3 regions of the Pseudomonas sp. S3_G06 genome follow, and region 3 is predicted to be linked to each of the others. Evidence: predicted binding sites of a transcription regulator. Region 3 holds the regulator's gene; each other region holds the start of a gene.
The links. The regulator FliA, encoded in region 3, starts transcription of late flagellar genes. The targets are predictions, from matches to a motif close to CTAAAGTTTNNNNNNNNNNNGCCGNTAA.

Region 1 (7,131 bases), 2.7 Mb from region 3:
CCAAGTACAGCCGCAACGCCAGTTGCGTAGGAAAAACGCCGCTAACCCTCAAGGGATAGCGGCGTTTTTTCTGAAATAGCGCTTTTGATTATTTAGAATTTTATGGCGGGTGGGGCCTGTAATACCTAGCTAAGAGCCTGGTTGTGAGGAAGGCATTATTTTGAATTTGATATTTGGCTTATGTGAAAAAAGGCGAATTGCAAACTGTAAGAAAGTCTGACGGATGAGCGGCTGCGAGCCCACTGATCAATCGAAAGGGCTGAAGATAGACCTTCTGTGGGTGGGGAACCGGAGGGGAGATTATTGCAGGCATAAAAAAACGGCCTACCTTTCGGTAAGCCGTTTTTAGTACTTGGTGGCTACACAGGGACTTGAACCCCGGACCCCAGCATTATGAATGCTATGCTCTAACCAACTGAGCTATGTAGCCAAGTGGCGCGCATTATTCCCCTGAAATGGCAAAGCGTCAAGCGTAAATCGAAAATATTTCTTCCTGTTTTCAACTGCTTATCCTCCAGCCCCGAAAATCGGGGCCGGGGAGGGCGTCAGCGCAGTTGGAATCTGGCGGTATTGGCGCTCAGGGCCTCGCTGCCCTGGCTCAAGGTGTCCGCTGCGAGGTTCACCGCACGTGCGCCTTCAAGCAAACGCACCGCCGCTTGGTCGACCTGCTGGATATTGCCGCTGACTTCGTCGGCGGTGCTGGCCTGTTCCTCAACCGCCGTGGCGATTTGCGCCAGGGTGTCGGTGACACTCTGTACGGCGCTGGCGATTTCTCCCAGGCGTTCGCCCAGTCCGGTGACCGCCTCGGCATCCGATTGCGCTTGGCCGCAGGCGGCCTCCATCAGGCTCACCGCTTCGTTGACCGTGGCGCGCAGGCTGTCGACGGTGCCGGCGATCTGCGCGGTGGACGATTGCGTGCGTTGCGAGAGGCTGCGCACCTCGTCGGCGACCACGGCAAAGCCGCGACCCTGTTCGCCGGCGCGGGCGGCTTCGATGGCGGCGTTGAGCGCGAGCAGGTTGGTCTGCTCGGCGACGCCGCGAATGGTGTCCACGACCAGTTGAATCTGCTGGCCTTGCTCGCTGACCCGGCCAAGCGCGGCGGCGGTGTCGTTCAGGCGCTGATTGAGCTGCTGAATGCTGGCCGTGGTGCGCTGGCTGTCGCGGCTGCTGTCGGCGGCGATGCGCCGGGTTTGCTGGGCGCTGCCGGAAGCCTGTTCGCAACTCTGCGCGACGCCTTGCGAGGTCGCGGCCAATTGCGTGGCGGCAGCGGCGATCTGGCTGATCTGCAACTGCTGCGCCTCAACTTCACCGAGCGCGCCGCTGGAGTGTTGGTTGAGGCTGCGCACCGCGTTGCTCAACTGCGAGGTCTCGTGGTCGGCGCCGAGCATGCTGCTGCGCAGCTGCACCACGGCGACGTTGAGCGCGGTGCTGATCGCTGCCAGCTCATCGCGCCCCACCACCGGCACTTGCAGGCTCAGGTTGCCGTCGCGCAAGGCCTCAGCGAGCAAGGTGATGCTGCTGGCACTGCGGCGGATCGAGGCTTGCAGGCAGACGAACAGGTACAACGCGGCCAACAGCAGGCAACCGAAGATTGCGGCGACAACAATGAACTGGCGGATCGCCGAGCTGTAATACGCATCAAGCCGCTGATCCAGCGCGACCAGGGATTGCTGGCGCAGGGAAGCGAGGTCGGTGAGCAGCGCGTCGAGGCTGCGTTCGAAGTCCTCTGGCTTGAGGTTGATGCTGCCGCCAAACACACCGTCGTCGAGGACTTTCAGGCCGCTGTCGAGGTGTTTCAGGCTGTCGTGATACTGACCGGCCCAGGCTTGCAGCTCGACTGGCAGACGCGCCTCCAGCAGGCCGGCGGTTTTCACCAGTTGCTCGCGGGCGTCACCAATGCGGCTGCGCAGGTCGCGCAACTGCAGGCGGCTCTGCAGGGTGAACTGCCCGGAGACCACCGAGGCCTGGCCGACCGCGGCGAGACGGCCGACCCGCTCGATCAGGTCCGGTGCGTGTTGCGTGGAAATCTGCGTCAGCAGGTAGGTTTCCAGCCACGGCGCGAGGGTCAGGCGATTGTCCATCACAATCTGCTCGCGCAAGGCTTGCAGCGCGCCCAAGGCATTGGTGAAGCGGTCATAACCGTCCGGCCACCAGCCGACATTGCTGAGGCTTTTCGTATCCAGGCCATTGAGTGCGGTTTGCAGCGCCTGAAAGCGTTCGAGGATTGCGCCGTCGGCACCTTGCTGGTTCAGGGCATTGCCCAGCTCGGTGGTGGCTTGCAGCACCGCCGGTTGCACGCCGTCGAAGGCAGCCATGGCGGCGAGGGTGGCCGGTGTCGGCTGGCGATTGGTCTCGGTGGCGCGCCAGCGGGCGGCGCGGTCGCGTTGCGCGGCGAGCAGGTTGTCCAGCGCATCCAGCGCGAGCAACTGACGCACGCCGGCACGTTCGCCCGAAATCAGGTTGAGCTTCTCGCGATAGTCATGGCCGATCATCAACAGGCTGCCGGCCAGCGGCAGAATGAACAGCAGAAACAACAATTGGAATTTACCTGCGAAGCCAAACCGCCCCAGCAATTTGATCCCCGGTGAAAGGAAAGCCTGCATGCCTCATGACTCCTCTGGACACCACGCACCATTGGCGTGCATCGCGAACCTTTCGGCTGCGGCCTGTGCCCTCTAAAAGGCCTCGAAAGTTCACCCATGCCCGCTCTGTAGGCCGGCTCTGTAGCGAAACTTCCCATTGTCGAGCGCCTTTGTAAGGCGATCGTGTTCAAGGGCAGAAGCAAGGCAAGATTCAGACCATGGCGTTGCGCTATCACTTTCGCCACCAGCGATCCCCTGTAGGAGCTGCCGAAGGCTGCGATCTTTTGACTTTGATGCTTAGAAGCAAGATCAAAAGATCGCAGCCTTCGGCAGCTCCTACACGGTGGTGTGTCATCAATAACTTAGTTAGCTGGCTAAGGGGATAGCGCTGGCGCACCGAAAAATGGCACATTGGCGCACCTGCCTGCGGGCACCCATCTGCTGTCCGGAATTTTCCATGGCTATCAGCAACGTTCAGACCGCCGCTGCCTCGGCGACCGCTGCTCCGCAAAGCAGCCCCTTGGTGATGCGCATCATCGGCGCGGTGGCGCTGGCGCATCTGATCAATGACCTGATCCAGTCGGTGCTGCCGTCGATCTACCCGATGCTCAAAGCCAATTATGGCCTGACCTTCACCCAGGTCGGCCTGATCACCTTGACCTTCCAGTTGACCGCGTCGCTCTTGCAGCCGTGGGTCGGTTATCACACTGATCGCCACCCCAAACCGTGGCTGTTGCCGGCGGGCACGGTGTGTACGTTGATCGGCATTCTGATGATGTCGGTGGTCGGCAGCTTCCCATTGATTCTGCTGGCGGCGGCGCTGATCGGCATTGGCTCGTCAACCTTTCACCCGGAAGCCTCGCGTGTTGCGCGACTGGCCTCGGGCGGCCGGTTTGGTCTGGCGCAATCGACCTTTCAGGTCGGCGGCAATGCCGGCTCCGCGTTCGGCCCGTTGCTGGCGGCAGCGATCATCATTCCCTTCGGCCAAGGCAATGTGGCGTGGTTCGGTCTGTTCGCGGTGTTTGCGCTGTTTGTGCTGTACCGCATCAGCCGTTGGTACGCCAATCACCTCAACCTGTTCAAACTCAAGGCCGGCCAAGCGGCGACGCACGGCTTGTCGAAGGGCAGGGTGACCAGTGCGCTGGTGGTGCTGGGGCTGCTGGTGTTTTCCAAGTATTTCTACATGGCCAGTTTCACCAGCTACTTCACCTTCTACCTGATCGAGAAGTTCGACCTGTCGGTTGCCAGCTCGCAGCTGCACTTGTTCCTTTTCCTGGGCGCAGTGGCGGCGGGGACGTTCTTCGGTGGACCGATTGGCGACAAGATCGGGCGCAAGGCAGTGATCTGGTTTTCCATCCTGGGGGTGGCGCCATTCACCTTGATCCTGCCGCATGTCGATCTGTTCTGGACCAGCATTCTCAGCGTGGTGATCGGCTTCATTCTGGCGTCGGCATTTTCGGCGATCGTGGTGTACGCGCAGGAACTGGTGCCGGGTAATGTCGGGATGATTGCCGGGATCTTCTTCGGACTGATGTTTGGTTTCGGCGGGATTGGCGCGGCGCTGCTCGGGCATCTGGCGGATGTGCACGGGATTGAGTATGTGTACTTCCTGTGCTCGTTTCTGCCGTTGTTTGGTGTGTTGGCGATCTTTTTACCGCGTACTAAAAAAGCTTGAGATCAAAAGATCGCAGCCTTCGGCAGCTCCTACAGGGGATAGATGTACATCTGTAGGAGCTGCCGAAGGCTGCGATCTTTTAACAATCTTTCGGGCACAAAAAAGCCGCGTATCAAACGCGGCTTTTTCTTGCCCGGCTGTTGCTTAGACGTTGAAGCGGAAGTGCATCACGTCGCCGTCCTTGACGATGTAATCCTTGCCTTCCAGGCGCCATTTGCCGGCTTCTTTGGCGCCGGCTTCGCCCTTGTACTGGATGAAGTCGTTGTAGGCGATGACTTCGGCACGGATGAAGCCTTTTTCGAAGTCGGTGTGGATCACGCCGGCGGCCTGTGGGGCGGTGGCACCGACCTTGACGGTCCAGGCGCGGACTTCTTCGACACCGGCGGTGAAGTAGGTCTGCAGGTGGAGCATTTCGTAGCCGGCGCGGATTACGCGATTCAGGCCAGGCTCTTCCAGACCCAGGGCCTCGAGGAACATGTCCTTCTCTTCGCCGTCGTCGAGCTCGGCGATTTCCGCTTCGATCTTGTTGCACACCGGAACGACCATGGCGCCTTCTTCTTCGGCGATGGCCTTGACCACGTCCAGGTGCGGGTTGTTCTCGAAGCCGTCTTCAGCCACGTTGGCGATGTACATGACCGGTTTGGTGGTCAGCAGGTGGAAGCCCTTGATCACGGCTTTCTCATCCGCGCTCATGTTTTTCATCAGGCTGCGTGCCGGCTTGGCTTCGGTGAAGTGCGCGATCAGTTGCTCGAGCAAAGCCTTCTGAACCACGGCGTCCTTGTCACCGCCCTTGGCGTTGCGCGCGACTTTCTGCAGTTGTTTCTCGCAGCTGTCGAGGTCGGCAAAGATCAGTTCCAGGTCGATGATTTCGATGTCGCGTTTCGGGTCGACGCTGTTGGAAACGTGGATCACGTTGTCGTCTTCGAAGCAGCGCACCACGTGAGCGATCGCGTCGGTTTCACGGATGTTGGCCAGGAACTTGTTGCCCAGGCCTTCACCTTTCGAGGCGCCAGCGACGAGGCCGGCGATGTCGACGAACTCCATGGTGGTCGGCAGGATGCGCTTGGGATTGACGATGGCCGCCAGGGCTTCCAGACGCGGATCCGGCATCGGCACAATGCCGCTGTTCGGCTCGATGGTGCAGAAGGGGAAGTTCTCGGCCGCGATACCGGATTTGGTCAGGGCGTTGAACAGGGTGGACTTGCCGACGTTAGGCAGGCCGACGATGCCGCAATTGAATCCCATGGTGTTTCCCCTCGGGTAAAAGTCAGGCCTTCTGGCTGTGCAGGTTTTTCATCGCGCGGTTCCATTCCCCGGCGAGGATATCCGGCAGCACGCCGAGGGCAAAGTCGATGCTGGCATCGAGTTTTTCCTGTTCGGCGCGTGGCGCACGACCCAGGACGAAATTTGAAACCATACTGGCAACGCCCGGGTGGCCGATGCCAAGCCGCAGGCGGTAGAACGTATTCTGATTGCCCAGTTGCGCAATGATGTCGCGCAACCCGTTGTGACCGCCATGGCCGCCGCCCTGCTTGAGCTTGGCAACGCCCGGAGGCAAGTCGAGTTCGTCATGCGCCACGAGGATTTCTTCAGGCTTGATGCGGAAGAAACCGGCGAGTGCCGCCACGGCCTGGCCGCTGCGGTTCATGTAGGTGGTGGGAATCAGCAGACGAACATCCTGACCCTGATGCGAGTAGCGCCCGGTCAGGCCGAAATATTTGCGATCAGCCACAAGATTCACATTCTGTGCGTGGGCGATGCGCTCAACAAAAAGGGCCCCTGCGTTATGCCGGGTCTGTTCGTATTCAGCGCCTGGATTTCCCAGGCCAACGATCAGTTTGATGGCAGTCACGATAGGGGCCCTTCCTTGGAGTGGTGGATAACATCGCCGTGATCGGGGAAAGCGGCGAAAGTGGACGAAAAATGCTCATTTACCATGGATGTAAACTCCGCGTTCTCGCCCGCTTTCTCGCTACGTTCCAGTCCGCGATGTTACTTGCTCACTCCGGCATGACAGAGTGAATTACTCTGCTGCGCCTTCTTCGGTAGGTTCTGCAGCAACACGTGGAGCGTGGACGTTGGCAACAGCCTTGTCATCGCCGTGTGCCAGAGCAACGAACTCAACACCTTTAGGAGCTTTGAGGTCCGACAGGTGGATGATGGTGCCGATTTCAGCTTTCGACAGATCGACTTCGATGAACTCAGGCAGATCTTTTGGCAGGCAGGTCACTTCGATTTCAGCAACAACGTGCGAAACTTCGCCGCCTTTCTTCACTGGAGCTTCTTCGCCAACAAAGTGTACAGGCACGATGGCGGTCAGTTTCTGGCCGGCAACAACGCGTACGAAGTCAGCGTGCATCACGTGGCCTTTGGCCGGGTGACGCTGCAGCGCCTTGATGATGACGTTCTGCTTGGTGCCACCAACGTTCAGCTCGATGATGTGGCTGTAAGCCGCTTCGTTTTCGAGCAGTTTGGCAACTTCTTTGGCCAGCATGCTGATGGATTCAGGGGCTTTGTCGCCACCGTAAACTACAGCTGGAACCAGGCTTGCGAGACGACGCAGGCGGCGGCTCGCACCTTTCCCCAGGTCGGAACGCACTTCAGCATTCAGAGTAAAATCGTTCATTTTGTATCTCCAAAATAGCCATGACCGAGTGGCGTTTGCGACCAGCGCCGAACACGGTATGGGCAAAAAAGCCCCGCCCCGACAGGAATGCCGGGGCGGGGCGCTTTTCGTCAACGAGACATTTCGCGAAGGGCAGGGCCCTTAACGGAACATCGCGCTGATCGATTCTTCATTGCTGATGCGGCGAACCGCTTCGGCAACAACCGGTGCGATATCCAGTTGACGGATACGTGCACAGGCTTGTGCTG
Region 2 (7,131 bases), 1.1 Mb from region 3:
TCACCCCCGCCATTCTGCGCAGGATCCAGCGAGCGATAGGCGAACTGGTTGAAGCTGTGCGTACTCGCCACCCGCCGATCCAGCCCGGCGCGGTGTTCTTCGCCCTGTGTATTGATCAACACCTTGTTGCCTTCCTGAAAGGGCAGGCGCGGCGCAAGCACGGTGGCCGGCACATCGATCGCACTGATTTCCGGCAACAGCAAACCGCGCAAATACTGGCTGTGATCATCTTTCGTTCGCACCAGTTGCAAGCCGCACGGCTGCGCGTGTGGCGCTACCAGTTCAATGCCCATCTGCGTGCCGCTGCCGCGCACCTGGCGGATCCAGCGAATCACCGCAATGCTCCAGCCTTTGCCCTCGCTGTCCTGAATCCCGAGCATTTCCCCGGCCTGCAACTCCGCCGGTACTTCGCTGGGCCAGGCCAGGCAATAACCGCCAGGACTATGGTTGATCACCGGCAAGGCGTAAGTCGGATAGTTCGGCGCGTTGCCGGGGCCTTCCTCTTCGCTCAACTGGTCGTACTGGATTTCCTCGTACGGCAACAGCTCATCGTTACTTTGCGGGGCAGCGTCGAACGCCTGACTCCAGCTGTCCTTTTCGCCGCTGGCCACGACGCTGCTGAAGTTTGCCGCGCGGGCACCGGGATGTTTGAGCAATTCGCTGAAAGTGCGCTCGCCGCCGAGGTAGAAGTGCAGGGCGCTCATGCCAACGCACACGGTCAGCGTGCCCTGGCCGGCGATGCGTTGAAAGCTGCGTTCGGCCGCTTGGCCCCAAGTAGCGTGCAGATGTTGCAGGGTGTCGACGCTGAGGCCGGCGGAAACGGGCAGTGGGGTCGAGGTGGACTCGTGCAGCAGGTGCGTTTCGAGCTGTTTGACCAGCGGTTGCGGATCGAAGCCCAGCAGCCCGCTCTGTTGTTCGCTGCGAAACATCTTGCGGTAGCGCGGGCCGACATCGAGTTCCGGGCTGATGGCGAACAAACCGTCGTCGGCGCTGCCGGGATGCAGTTTGAGCAGGGCGCTCCACGGCTCGATCACCTCGGCCAGCCGGACAATCTGGCTCTGGCGCAATTGATTGCAACGGGCGCTGCCCAATAGCAGTGCGGCGATGTAGGTCTGTTCTACGCTCAGTTCGCTGGTCAAAAAGGCCAGATCATCGCGCAGCCGCCGTTGTTGCAGTTGCAATTGCGCAGCGCTGCGATACAGCTGATGCAATTCGAACCACGCGTGTTCCGGCGGTGAACTGTACAGCTGCGTGGCGCGCACCAGTTGCGCCTTGAGGGCATGCGCGGCGCGTTGCAAGGCGGTACTGACCAACGTCGCCCGATCCTTGCTGTATTTGGGCAGGATGCGCAGAACGATCTGTTTATAGCCGATTGCCAACTGACCTTGCAGCGCCTGACACAGGTTGCTGACTTTGCGCGAGCGCTCGTCGAGCATGATCGCTTGATGCAGAAAGTGCCGTTCCAGATGCTGGCAGACGAAATACACCTCGGGCCGCAGCAACTCCAACAATTGCAGGCGATTGTCGCTGGGGGTGAGCAACAGGTTCAGTTCGCCGAGGCCTTGATAGAGCAGGCGGGCGGTTTCGCCGATGTTGGCCTTGGGCAGGCCGGCGATCCAGCGCTTGAGATCACGCGGGCTGGCGTCGCAGAACGACAGGCGCGTTTGCGTGGGAGTCGGAGCGCGCAGCTTGGGAGAAAAGTTGGTCTGGCTCATGAGCCAAACCATAGCAGCAAATGCCGCGGTGTGCGGAAGCAGCCTCGGCTGCTTCCGCGAACAGGGTCACGCTTTTGGCAGTGCCAGGCCTTGGCCCATCTGCACTGGCGAACCGGCCACCAGTTCTTCAGCCCACTTCACCTGATCCGGGCCAAACAGCACGATTGCCGTCGAACCGAGCTTGAAGCGTCCCAGTTCCGCGCCTTTTTCCAGATGAATCGGTGCGCGTGCGGCTTCGTCGTAGCGGAAGGTTTTCAACTCGCGCTTCGGCGGAGTAACCAGACCGGCCCACACGGTTTCAATCGAAGCGACAATCATCGCGCCGACCAGCACCACGGCCATCGGCCCGCGTTCGGTGTCGAAAATGCACGCCACGCGCTCGTTGCGGGCGAACAGCTCCGGGACGTTTTCGGCAGTAGTCTGGTTCACCGAGAAAATGCGGCCCGGGATGTAGACCATTTCGCGCAGGGTGCCGGCCAGAGGCATGTGCACGCGGTGGTAGTCCTTCGGCGACAGGTAGATCGTGGCGAAATCGCCGCCCATGAATGGCGCTGCGTTGGCCGCATCACCGCCGAGCAATTCGAGCACGCTGAAACTGTGGCCCTTGGCCTGGAACACGCGACCGTGCTCGATCGGGCCGAGCTGACTCACCGCACCGTCGGCCGGGCTGAGGATCGCGCCCGGAGTTTCGTCCAGTGGACGCGCGCCGTCTTTCAACGCACGCGTGAAGAATGCGTTGAAGTGCTCGTAAGCGGTCAGGTCTTCGACCAGTGCTTGCGACATGTCCACTTGATAACGCTTGGCGAACCATTGGGTGAAGGCATTCTTGAACCAGCGCACGCGGCATTCGGCGATGCAGCCGGCCAGGCGCGACAGCAGGTGATGCGGCAGCAGGTACTGGCTGAGGATAAACAGACGCTCTTTCATTAGTTGTCCTTAAAACCTTGAATCTCGACTGGCGTATCAGGGTGGTTGCCCCATTCGCCCCAGGAACCGGCGTAGCCCTTGACCCGCGGATAACCGAGGGCTTTGGCCACCAGATAAGTGAAGCCCGACCGGTGATGGGTCTGGCAATGGGTAATGATTTCCTTGTCCTTGGTGATCCCGAGGTTTTCGAGGATCTGCGGCATGTCGCTGCGGATACGCAACTGACGAGTCTGGTCCATGCCGGCGGTCCATTCGAAATTGACCGCGCCGGGGATGTGTCCGCCCTTGGCGGCGAGGACTTTCTCGCCGGAATATTCCAGCGGCCCACGCGCGTCCCAGATCGCCAGATCGGCGGCGCCGAGACGGCTTTGCAGGTATTCGCGGGTGGCGGTCGGTTCATCGTGCAGGGTCAGCGAGACCGGGCCACCGACGGCGGCCGGCACCTGAATCGACATCGGCATACCGTCCGCCAGCCAGGCCGGCAGACCACCGTCTATATAGTGGTACTTGTCGTGGCCAATGACATCGAGCAGCCAGATGAAGCGCCCGGCCCAGCCACCGCCCTCATCGTCATACACGACGTATACCGAGTCTTTGCGATGGCCGAGCTCACCAAACAACGCTTCCAGATCGGCCTTCGCCGGCATCAGCCCGGGCGCCGGTGGCTGGCCGAGCTGGGTGCGTTTCGGGTCGACAAAACGTGCGCCGGGCAAGTGACCTTCGGCATACCGGGCAGGGCTGGTCAGGTCCACCAGAATCAGTTCCGGGGACTCCAGACGCGGCAGCAGGTCGCTCGGCTCGATGACAAGCGGCAAGCCAGAGAAGTCAGACATGTGAGGTCTCCAGAGCACAAAGGGGAGGATTGTAGCGCAGGCTCATTGGCCGCGGCTGCTAAAGCTGTGCAGGGCTTTTTCGATGCACTGCGCGGTTTTGCCGAAGGCTTGTACGGTGATGTCGGCGAACGGCCCGCCGCCCTGATCGGCAACTACGATCATGATCACCCGGCCGTTGTTGACCAGCGAACGCAGGAACAGATGCTCACCGCGAAACAACGTGCGCAGGCTCGCTGGCAATAAGGCAGAGAATTGCCCGTTGTTCTCCGGCGTGATCCGCACCTGCGCCTGCTGAGCGAGCAGACGTTGCAGGACTTTGCTCTGGCCGACGGCAAAACTCAGCGCCGCCGCATCCTTCGGCAAACCGGCGGTCTGGTGCACGCGCAGGGTCGAGTGCGTGCGGTCGGCCATCAGAATCATCACCCGACGCATGCCGCTCGCCACCAGTGCCTCGCGGGCGGCGACGGTCAGGCTCATGGCATTGGTGAAGCGGCTGGGCTCGGCGAGCAGTTCGGCGCATTGCCGACGCCATTGGCCCAGATCATCTGCATTCGGCGCTGCGGCCGGGAGCATGCCGGCCGGCAAGCGACGAGTGCCCCACGGCCAGATCAGCGAAACCGCCGGGTGCCACAAATCAGGCATCGCATGCTGACGCGCGCTGTTCGCCGCTTGCTGGTGCAGCTGTTGCTGCACTTCGTCCATGGAAATCTGCAGATACAGGCTGGTCAGGTACTGCCAGCGCTTGCTGTGCGGACTGTCCCAAGCCTGTTGCGCCGACAGCGCCAGGCCGTTGGCCAGCAGCACGGTATTGGCGGGTTGATTGAGCCAGCGGCGCAATGTTGGGTCTTCGTCGAGGCGATTCTGCTGGCGCAGCGGGTGCTCGCTGTCACGGGCGATGCGCAGCACTTTGACCAGTTCGCGTTGTTCGCTGAGCAGCAACTTGTAGCCTTGCTCGACCCAGATCGGCAGATGCCAGGCCTGGACCAGTGCCTCGGCAATCTTCAACAGGCGCACGCCGAACAATTGCTTTTCAACCACACGTGCCGACTCGCCCTTGTGAATCACCCGCAGTTCCCACTCCTCAAGCAACTGCGGATAGGTCAGTGCCAATGGCCATAGCGGCGACAAAAACAGCAGGCTGCCCCAGTGGATGTCCTGCCACAGCCGCGCCAGACGACTGGCAAAAAAGCCGTTGGCCTGTTGTGTCGCGTGTTGGCTGATCAGTTGCAATTGGCGCAAAGCCTTGGGGATCTGCCGGTGCGGTTCGGCCGGCAGGCGCGCGAGCAATTCTTCGGTGCGCGCAAGGCCCAGGCGATTGATTGCCACCTCCAGATTTTCCGCTGGCGCGGCCATGGTGCCGTGGGTGTGACGATTCGCCTCACGGATGATGCTCAAGGCCAGCGCCGGGCTGTCCTGCATCAACTCGGCGATGTCGCGCAGCGAGCTGCGATTGTCGCGGATCGCCCGGCAGACTTTGTCGTGAGCCTCTTGTGGCACGGGCAGGGGGACGCTGTCGAGCAGCTTGACCCAAGCCTGGAGGGTGCTCGGTTTTACCGCTGGAATGTTCGTTTCATTAGCCATGTCTGGACGAGATCTTCACTGACTGTAGACGCGCCCGGCATGGGCTAAATTGGCTTTTCGCCTGAACTGGCTATAGTCTGGCGCAGTTTTGCCGATAAGTAGAAGAAGAGATTTTTTAACTTCCGAATATGACCTTGAACCCGACTTAAACAAGTACCTTCTACCTATGGCTAAAATTATCGGCATCATCGTCGTATTCGCGAGCGTGCTCGGCGGATACGTGCTCTCCCACGGCAAGATTGCCGCCCTGATCCAGCCTTTCGAGGTGATGATCATCGGCGGTGCGGCCCTCGGCGCGTTCCTCCAGGCCAACCCCGGTTACATGACGATGCACGTGCTCAAGAAATCCCTGAGCATGTTCGGTTCGCGTTTCACCCACACCTTCTATCTGGAAGTGCTCGGGCTGATCTACGAGATCCTCAACAAGAGCCGCCGCGAAGGCATGATGGCCATCGAAGGCGACATCGAAGATGCCGCCGCGAGTCCGATCTTCGCCAAGTACCCGGCGGTGCTCAAGGATGAACGCATGACCGCGTTCGTCTGCGATTATCTGCGCATCATGTCTTCCGGCAACATGGCTCCGCACGAACTGGAAGGCCTGTTCGACATGGAGCTGTACAGCCTCAAGGAAGACCTCGAGCACCCATCGCACGCAGTCAACGGCATCGCCGACGGCATGCCCGGTTTCGGTATCGTTGCGGCGGTACTCGGTATCGTGGTGACCATGGCTTCGTTGGGCGAGGGCGACCAGGCGTCGATCGGTCTGCACGTGGGTGCGGCACTGGTCGGTACCTTCTTCGGTATTCTCGCGGCGTACGGTTTCTTCGGTCCGCTGGCGCATTCCCTGGCCCACGATGCCAAGGAAGAGCTCAACGTCTACGAAGCCATCAAGGCCTCGCTGGTGGCTTCGGCGTCCGGCATGCCGCCGTCGCTGGCGGTCGAGTTCGGGCGCAAGGTTCTGTACCCGGCGCACCGTCCAAGCTTCGCCGAGTTGGAACAAGCGGTTCGCGGTCGTTAAGAAATGGAAAATAATCAGCCGATCATCGTCAAGCGCGTCAAGCGCATTGCCGCCGGGCACCACGGCGGGGCATGGAAAATCGCCTTCGCCGACTTCGCCACGGCGATGATGGCGTTCTTCCTGGTGCTGTGGCTGCTGTCCACCGCTACGCCGGAACAGAAGATCGCCATCGCCGGTTATTTCAAGGACCCGGTCGGCTTCTCCGAAAGCGGCACGCCGTACATCATCGACCTCGGCGGTACGCCGACCCTGGCGCCGGAAAACACCCTCAACCCGGAAGTGAAGTCGCAGCCGCAACCGGACAAGGTCACGGTCGACACCGATCAGGTTGAAGGCATGGCCGAGCAGGTCGAGAAGGAGCGTCTCGAACTGCTCCTGCAAGAACTGCAGAACAAGGTCGACGAGAACCCGCAACTGCAGAAGTTCAAGGATCAGATCCTTTTCGAAATCACGCCGAACGGCTTGCGCATCCAGATCATGGACGCCGAGAACCGGCCGATGTTCGACTCCGGATCCGCACGCCTGAAGCCGTACTTCGAAGACATCCTGCTGGCCATGGCCGACACCATCAAAGCGGTGCCGAACAAGATCAGCATCAGCGGCCACACCGACGCCAAGCCGTACATCGGCACTGGCGACTACGGCAACTGGGAACTCTCGGCCAACCGTGCCAACGCCGCGCGTCGCGCATTGGTCGCGGGCAGCTATCCGGATGCGCAGGTGGCGCGGGTGGTCGGTTATGCCTCGTCGGCGTTGTTTGATCGGGAAAATCCGTTCAACCCGGTCAACCGCCGCATCGATATTGTCGTGCTGACGAAGAAAGCCCAGGCCGCCATCGAAGGTGCGCAGGGGCCTGAGGCGGCGAAACCGGCGGATGAAGGTCAGAACGGTGCTGCTCCGGCAGCCCCGGTTGATCCGAATGCGCTGCCGGCGGACAAACAGCCAGTGCCGGCTCACGAGTTGCGCGAGCGGTTGAATCTGTTTGACGATGCGGCGCCGAAACCGGCTGAGCCGGGTGGGGCGGCGCCAGCGCCGAAGCAGTAAGTGAAAAAAAGCC
Region 3 (7,131 bases):
AGATCGGCTTTGACGATGGCCATCGGCATGCCGTAGATCACGCAGCTTGCTTCGTCCTGCGCCCACACCGAACTGCCGCCCTGCTTGAGCAGACGCGCGCCTTCGCGGCCGTCGGCGCCCATGCCGGTCAGCACCACTGCCAGAACTTTGTCGCCGTAGGATTTCGCCGCCGAACCGAAGGTAATGTCCACGCACGGCTTGTAATTCAGACGTTCGTCGCCCGGCAGAATCTTCACCGCGCCACGGCCGTCGATCATCATCTGCTTGCCACCCGGCGCCAGCAGCGCCAGGCCCGGACGCAGGATGTCGCCATCCTCGGCCTCTTTGACGCTGATACGGCAGAGCTTGTCGAGACGTTCGGCAAACGCTTTGGTGAACGCCGCCGGCATGTGCTGGATCAGCACGATCGGCGCCGGGAAGTTCGCCGGCAACTGCGTCAGCACACGTTGCAGCGCGACCGGGCCGCCGGTCGAGGTACCGATGGCAACCAGTTTGTAGGCTTTGCGTTTCGGAGCCGGCGACGAAGCGCTGGCAGCGGATGCACGGGCAGGCGCTGGCGCAGGCGCCGGACGTGCCGGGACAGGGCTGCTGTGGCTCGTGTGGCTGCCGTAGCTCGACGCTGCCGGAGCAGGCGTCGGCGCTGGCGCAGCGGCGGGAGCCGGCGCGCTGTAGGCACTGAAACGACGATTGCTGCGCGAGATGCTGTGGACTTTCTCGCACAGCAGTTGCTTGACCTTCTCGGGATTGCGCGAAATGTCTTCGAAATTCTTCGGCAGGAAATCCACCGCGCCGGCGTCCAGCGCATCGAGGGTTACCCGCGCGCCTTCGTGGGTCAGCGAGGAGAACATCAACACCGGGGTCGGGCAGCGCTGCATGATGTGCCGCACTGCCGTGATGCCGTCCATCATCGGCATCTCGTAGTCCATGGTGATCACGTCAGGCTTGAGGGCCATGGCCTGATCGATCGCCTCTTTACCGTTGGTGGCCGTGCCGACCACCTGGATGCTCGGATCCGCCGAAAGAATTTCCGAGACGCGGCGGCGGAAAAAACCCGAATCGTCCACCACCAGGACTTTGACTGCCATAAACACTCCATTAGGTGCAGCGGCGCGTCATCGCGCCGCCGCCCCGGATTCAAATACGCTTTGTGGCGTAACGCTTGAGCATGCTTGGAACATCGAGAATCAGCGCAATGCGGCCGTCACCGGTGATGGTGGCGCCGGACATGCCCGGAGTTCCCTGGAGCATTTTGCCCAATGGCTTGATGACCACTTCTTCCTGGCCGACCAGTTGATCGACGACGAAGCCGATCCGCTGTGTGCCCACCGAAAGAATCACCACATGGCCTTCGCGCTGCTCTTCGTGAGCGGCGGAGCTGACCAGCCAGCGCTTGAGGTAGAACAATGGCAGCGCCTTGTCGCGCACGATCACCACTTCCTGACCGTCGACGACATTGGTGGTCGACAGGTCGAGGTGGAAGATTTCGTTGACGTTGACCAGCGGGAACGCAAAGGCCTGATTGCCGAGCATGACCATCAGCGTCGGCATGATCGCCAGGGTCAAAGGCACCTTGATGACGATCTTCGAGCCCTGGCCCTTGGTCGAGTAGATGTTGATCGAACCGTTGAGCTGGGAAATCTTGGTCTTCACCACGTCCATGCCGACACCACGGCCGGACACGTCGGAGATCTCGGTCTTGGTCGAGAAACCCGGGGCGAAGATCAGGTTGTAGCACTCGGTATCGCTCAGGCGATCGGCCGCGTCCTTGTCCATCACACCGCGTTTTACCGCGATCGAACGCAGGACGTTCGGGTCCATGCCTTTGCCGTCGTCGGAGATCGACAGCAGGATATGGTCGCCTTCCTGCTCGGCCGCCAGCACCACGCGACCGCCACGGGCCTTGCCCGATGCTTCGCGTTCTTCCGGCGACTCGATGCCGTGGTCGACGGCGTTGCGCACCAAGTGGACCAGCGGGTCGGCCAGGGCCTCGACAAGGTTTTTGTCGAGGTCGGTTTCTTCACCCACCAGTTCCAGGTTGATCTCTTTCTTCAGCTGCCGCGCGAGGTCACGAACCAGACGCGGGAAGCGCCCGAAGACCTTCTTGATCGGCTGCATCCGCGTCTTCATCACGGCGGTCTGCAGGTCAGCGGTGACCACGTCGAGGTTAGATACGGCCTTGGACATGGCTTCGTCGCCGCTGTTGAGGCCCAGACGCACCAGACGGTTACGCACCAGCACCAGCTCGCCGACCATGTTCATGATCTCGTCGAGCCGCGCGGTGTCGACGCGTACGGTGGTTTCAGCTTCGCTGGCCGGCTTTTCTGCCGGTGCAGCGGCTGGCGCGCGGGCCGGAGCCGGAGCAGCAGCGGCGGCCGGTTTCGGCGCCTCGGCTTTCGGTTCAGGCTTGGCGGCAGGCTTCGGTGCAACAGCGGCAGCCGGAGCTTTCGCCGCTGGCGTGGCGACGCTCGACGCGGAACCCGCAGTCGCAGCGCTGGCGTCAAACTTGCCTTTGCCGTGCAATTCGTCGAGCAGCGATTCGAATTCGTGATCGCTGATCAGGTCACTGCCGGCCGCAGCGGCTGCCGGTGCAGCAGGTGCTGCCGGCGCCGAAGCGATGGCCGATTCCAGCGCGTCAACGGCGAAGTTGCCCTTGCCGTGCAACTGATCGAGCAAGGCTTCGAATTCGTCGTCGGTGATGTCCGAGCTGTCGCCCGCAGCAGGTGCGGCCGGCGCTGCTGGTGCCGCCGGAGCGACCGCATCGACAGCAAACTGGCCTTTGCCATGCAGTTGATCGAGCAGCGATTCAAACTCGGCGTCGGTGATTTCATCGCTGGCCGCCGTGTCGGCAACCTGCGCGGGAGCAGCGACAGCGGCCGGAGCCTCGGCCTGGGCCTTGACGGCGTTCAGCGAGTCCAGCAGTTGTTCGAATTCGTTATCGGTGATGTCTTCCGATGCGCTTTCGGCGACCGGTTCTGCCACCGCTTCTACTGGTGCGGCAACGGCTTCATCCGCCGATTGCGGCTCGGCCAGACGCGCCAGCGCGGCCAGCAGTTCCGGCGTGGCGGCGGTAATCGGTGCACGCTCACGGACTTCGCTGAACATGCTGTTCACCGCGTCCAGTGCTTCGAGCACAACGTCCATCAGTTCTGCATCAACGCGACGCTCACCCTTACGGAGGATGTCGAACACGTTTTCGGCGATGTGACAGCACTCCACCAGCTCATTGAGCTGAAGGAAGCCGGCGCCCCCTTTTACAGTGTGGAAACCGCGAAAAATTGCATTGAGCAGATCTGCATCATCCGGGCGGCTTTCCAGCTCGACCAGTTGTTCGGACAGTTGCTCAAGAATCTCGCCGGCCTCAACCAGGAAATCCTGAAGGATCTCTTCATCGGCGCCGAAGCTCATTAATGGGGTGCTCCTACAGGTCTAAAAACCCAAAAAACCCGAATTCCGAAACTCTAGAATCCAAGGCTGGATAACAAATCGTCCACATCGTCCTGACCGGACACAACGTCTTCTCGTTTATCGGCATGAATCTGCGGACCTTCACCCTGCGAGAGATGTTTTTGTGGATCTTTTTCAGCAAGCATTGCGGCGCGGTCATGTTCGATGCCCGCAAAGCGGTCGACCTGACTGGCCATGAGCACGAGTTTGAGCAGATTGCTTTCGACTTCGGTGACCAGTTGGGTCACACGCTTGATCACTTGACCTGTGAGGTCCTGGTAATCCTGAGCCAGCAGGATGTCGTTGAGGTTGCTCGACACCGCACGGTTGTCCGTGCTGCTGCGTGACAGAAAACCGTCGACCCGGCGCGCCAGTTCGCGGAACTCTTCAGCCCCGACCTCGCGACGCATGAAGCGGCCCCAATCGGCGCTCAACGTCTGCGCTTCATCAGCGAGACTGTTGACCACCGGCGTGGCGCTTTCCACCAGATCCATGGTGCGGTTGGCCGCGGCTTCCGTCAGCTTGACCACATAGCCCAGGCGTTCGGTGGCGTCGGTGATTTGCGACACTTCCTCGGCCTGCGGCATGTGCGGATCAATCTGGAAATTGACGATCGCACTGTGCAGTTCACGTGTGAGTTTGCCCACTTCCTGATACAGGCCGCGGTCACGGGTCTGATTGAGCTCATGGATCAGTTGCACCGCGTCGCCGAACTTGCCTTTTTCAAGGCTCTCGACCAGTTCGACCGCGTGTTTTTTCAGGGTCGATTCGAAATCGCCCTGTGATGATTCGTTATGCTCCATAGCTCCCCCGCGCATTCATCAGCCGATGCGTTCGAAAATCTTCTCGATTTTGTCTTTCAACGCTTGAGCCGTGAAAGGTTTGACCACGTAACCGTTCACACCGGCCTGGGCGGCCTCGATGATCTGCTCGCGCTTGGCTTCAGCAGTCACCATCAACACCGGGAGGTGCTTGAGTTTTTCATCGGCGCGCACGTGACGCAGCAGGTCGATACCGGTCATGCCCGGCATGTTCCAGTCCGTTACCAGAAAGTCGATGCTGCCGCTGTTGAGCACCGGAATGGCAGTGGTGCCATCGTCGGCCTCGACGGTGTTGGTGAACCCAAGATCGCGCAGCAGGTTCTTGATGATCCGCCGCATCGTTGAGAAGTCATCAACGATGAGGATTTTCATGTCTTTGTTCAATTCGACCTCCAAGCAGTCTTAAACGCGCCCAGCACCTGGACGCGCCACTTCAATCAATCGGCGCAGCACTTAAAGTTTGTCTGGAGCACAACGGATCGAGACCGGCGCCGTTCATCACCGCACCAGCCTCGTTTCGCAGTGTCCCCACACTGCCTTCAGCGCGCTCGCCACTCCCCCAAACGCCCCCGCAGACGGGCCGCGCACTGGCTGTGTAACTGGCTGACCCGCGATTCACTGACGCCAAGGACTTCACCGATTTCCTTGAGGTTCAGCTCTTCGTCGTAGTACAGCGCCAACACCAGTCGCTCACGCTCCGGCAAATTGGCAATCGCGTCCGCCAGCGCCGCCTGGAAGCGTTCATCTTCCAGATCGCGTGACGGCTCCATATGAGCACTGGCGCCATCCTCGTGCAGCCCTTCGTGTTCGCCGTCCTGCAAGAGGTCGTCGAAACTGAACAGGCGACTGCCCAAGGTGTCATTCAGAATCCCGTAGTAATCGTCGAGACTCAATTGGAGTTCGGCCGCAACCTCGTGATCTTTAGCGTCACGGCCGGTTTTAGCTTCAATCGAGCGAATCGCGTCGCTGACCATCCTGGTATTACGGTGAACCGAGCGTGGCGCCCAATCCCCTTTGCGCACTTCATCGAGCATCGCGCCGCGGATTCGAATGCCCGCGTACGTTTCGAAACTGGCGCCTTTGCTGGCGTCGTATTTGGTCGAGACTTCGAGCAAACCGATCATCCCGGCCTGGATCAGGTCTTCGACCTGCACGCTGGCCGGCAGGCGCGCCAGCAAGTGATAGGCAATGCGCTTGACCAGTGGCGCGTAACGCTCGATCAATTCGTATTGCGCGTCACGCGCCGACTTTTTGTAAAGATTCATGCCACTGGCGGTCATATCACAGGCCCTGCGGTTTGCTGCACGAGACGCTCGACGAAAAATTCCAGATGCCCGCGCGGGTTGGCCGGCAGCGGCCAGGTGTCGACCTTCTGGGCGATGGCCTTGAAGGCCAGCGCGCACTTGGAACGGGGAAAGGCTTCGTAGACGGCGCGCTGCTTCTGCACCGCTTTGCGCACGCTTTCGTCGTACGGCACGGCGCCGACGTATTGTAGGGCGACGTCGAGGAAGCGATCCGTGACCTTGGTCAACTTGGCGAACAGGTTGCGCCCTTCCTGCGGGCTCTGCGCCATGTTGGCCAGGACGCGGAAGCGGTTCATGCCGTAGTCGCGGTTGAGCAACTTGATCAGCGCGTAAGCGTCGGTGATCGAAGTCGGCTCGTCGCAGACCACCAGCAACACTTCCTGGGCGGCGCGTACGAAACTGACTACCGAGTCACCAATACCCGCAGCGGTGTCGATCACCAGCACGTCGAGATTGTCGCCGATGTCGCTGAACGCCTGGATCAGGCCGGCGTGCTGCGCCGGGCTCAGGTGCACCATGCTCTGCGTGCCGGAGGCCGCCGGCACGATGCGAATCCCGCCCGGCCCCTGCAACAGCACGTCGCGCAGTTCGCAACGGCCTTCGATGACGTCGGCCAGTGTGCGCTTGGGTGTCAGCCCCAGCAGAACGTCGACGTTCGCCAGGCCCAGGTCGGCGTCCAGCAGCATGACCCGACGGCCAAGCTCTGCCAGCGCCAGCGACAAGTTCACTGACACGTTAGTCTTGCCGACGCCACCTTTGCCGCCGGTCACCGCGATCACCTGTACGGGATGCATGCTGCCCATGTTATTTCTTTACCTTGTCTTGCATAGACGGAGGCCACATTACTGGCTGCGCGTTCCTGATCGGAACAATGCGTGGCAGACCATCGATGTAGGTACAAAAACTGTTCATGATTACCTCAGCCAACCTGCTTGGTCGGGCTGTGATAGATATCAGCGAACATGTCAGCCATGGCTTCTTCGCTGGGTTCTTCCTGCATTTGCACGCTGACGGCGCGGCTGACCAGTTGATGACGGCGCGGCAGATGCAAATCATCCGGAATCCGTGGGCCATCGGTCAGATACGCGACCGGCAATTCATGACTGATCGCCAGGCTCAACACTTCGCCGAGACTGGCCGTTTCATCCAGTTTAGTCAGGATGCAGCCGGCCAGCCCGCAACGCTTGTAACTGTGATAAGCGGCGGTTAGAACCTGTTTCTGGCTGGTGGTTGCCAGGACCAGATAATTTTTTGAGCGAATGCCACGCCCGGCCAAGCTCTCGAGCTGCATGCGCAACGCCGGATCACTGGCTTGCAGGCCGGCAGTATCGATCAAAACCACGCGTTTGCGTAGCAGTGGATCCAATGCCTGCACCAGCGACTGACCCGGATCGACGTGCGTTACCGGCACGTTGAGGATGCGCCCGAGGGTTTTCAGTTGTTCCTGCGCGCCGATGCGGAAGCTGTCCATGCTCACCAGTGCAACGTTCTGCGCGCCGTACTTGAGCACGTAACGCGCGGCGAGCTTGGCCAGCGTGGTGGTCTTGCCCATGCCGGCGGGG

Region 1: AB4N47_RS01220 (methyl-accepting chemotaxis protein) is a predicted target of FliA. The motif match lies at 2,770-2,797, and genes of this name have one in related genera.
Region 2: motA (flagellar motor stator protein MotA) is a predicted target of FliA. The motif match lies at 5,127-5,154, and genes of this name have one in related genera.

What each region holds. Positions count from the first base shown of each region.
Region 1 is NZ_CP162738.1:259,979-267,109, forward strand. It holds tRNA gene AB4N47_RS01215 (tRNA-Met) at 354-430, opposite strand; gene AB4N47_RS01220 (methyl-accepting chemotaxis protein) at 546-2,603, opposite strand; gene AB4N47_RS01225 (MFS transporter) at 3,040-4,257, shown strand; gene ychF (redox-regulated ATPase YchF) at 4,402-5,502, opposite strand; gene pth (aminoacyl-tRNA hydrolase) at 5,525-6,109, opposite strand; gene AB4N47_RS01240 (50S ribosomal protein L25/general stress protein Ctc) at 6,281-6,883, opposite strand; gene AB4N47_RS01245 (ribose-phosphate pyrophosphokinase) at 7,025-7,131, opposite strand, start outside.
Region 2 is NZ_CP162738.1:4,596,220-4,603,350, reverse strand. It holds gene AB4N47_RS20555 (molecular chaperone) at 1-1,715, opposite strand, end outside; gene asd (archaetidylserine decarboxylase) at 1,782-2,642, opposite strand; gene rhdA (thiosulfate sulfurtransferase) at 2,642-3,475, opposite strand; gene AB4N47_RS20540 (HDOD domain-containing protein) at 3,518-5,056, opposite strand; gene motA (flagellar motor stator protein MotA) at 5,223-6,074, shown strand; gene motB (flagellar motor protein MotB) at 6,078-7,118, shown strand.
Region 3 is NZ_CP162738.1:3,462,812-3,469,942, forward strand. It holds gene AB4N47_RS15470 (protein-glutamate methylesterase/protein-glutamine glutaminase) at 1-1,085, opposite strand, end outside; gene AB4N47_RS15475 (chemotaxis protein CheA) at 1,135-3,405, opposite strand; gene AB4N47_RS15480 (protein phosphatase CheZ) at 3,459-4,247, opposite strand; gene AB4N47_RS15485 (chemotaxis response regulator CheY) at 4,266-4,637, opposite strand; gene fliA (RNA polymerase sigma factor FliA) at 4,805-5,545, opposite strand; gene fleN (flagellar synthesis regulator FleN) at 5,542-6,372, opposite strand; gene flhF (flagellar biosynthesis protein FlhF) at 6,489-7,131, opposite strand, start outside.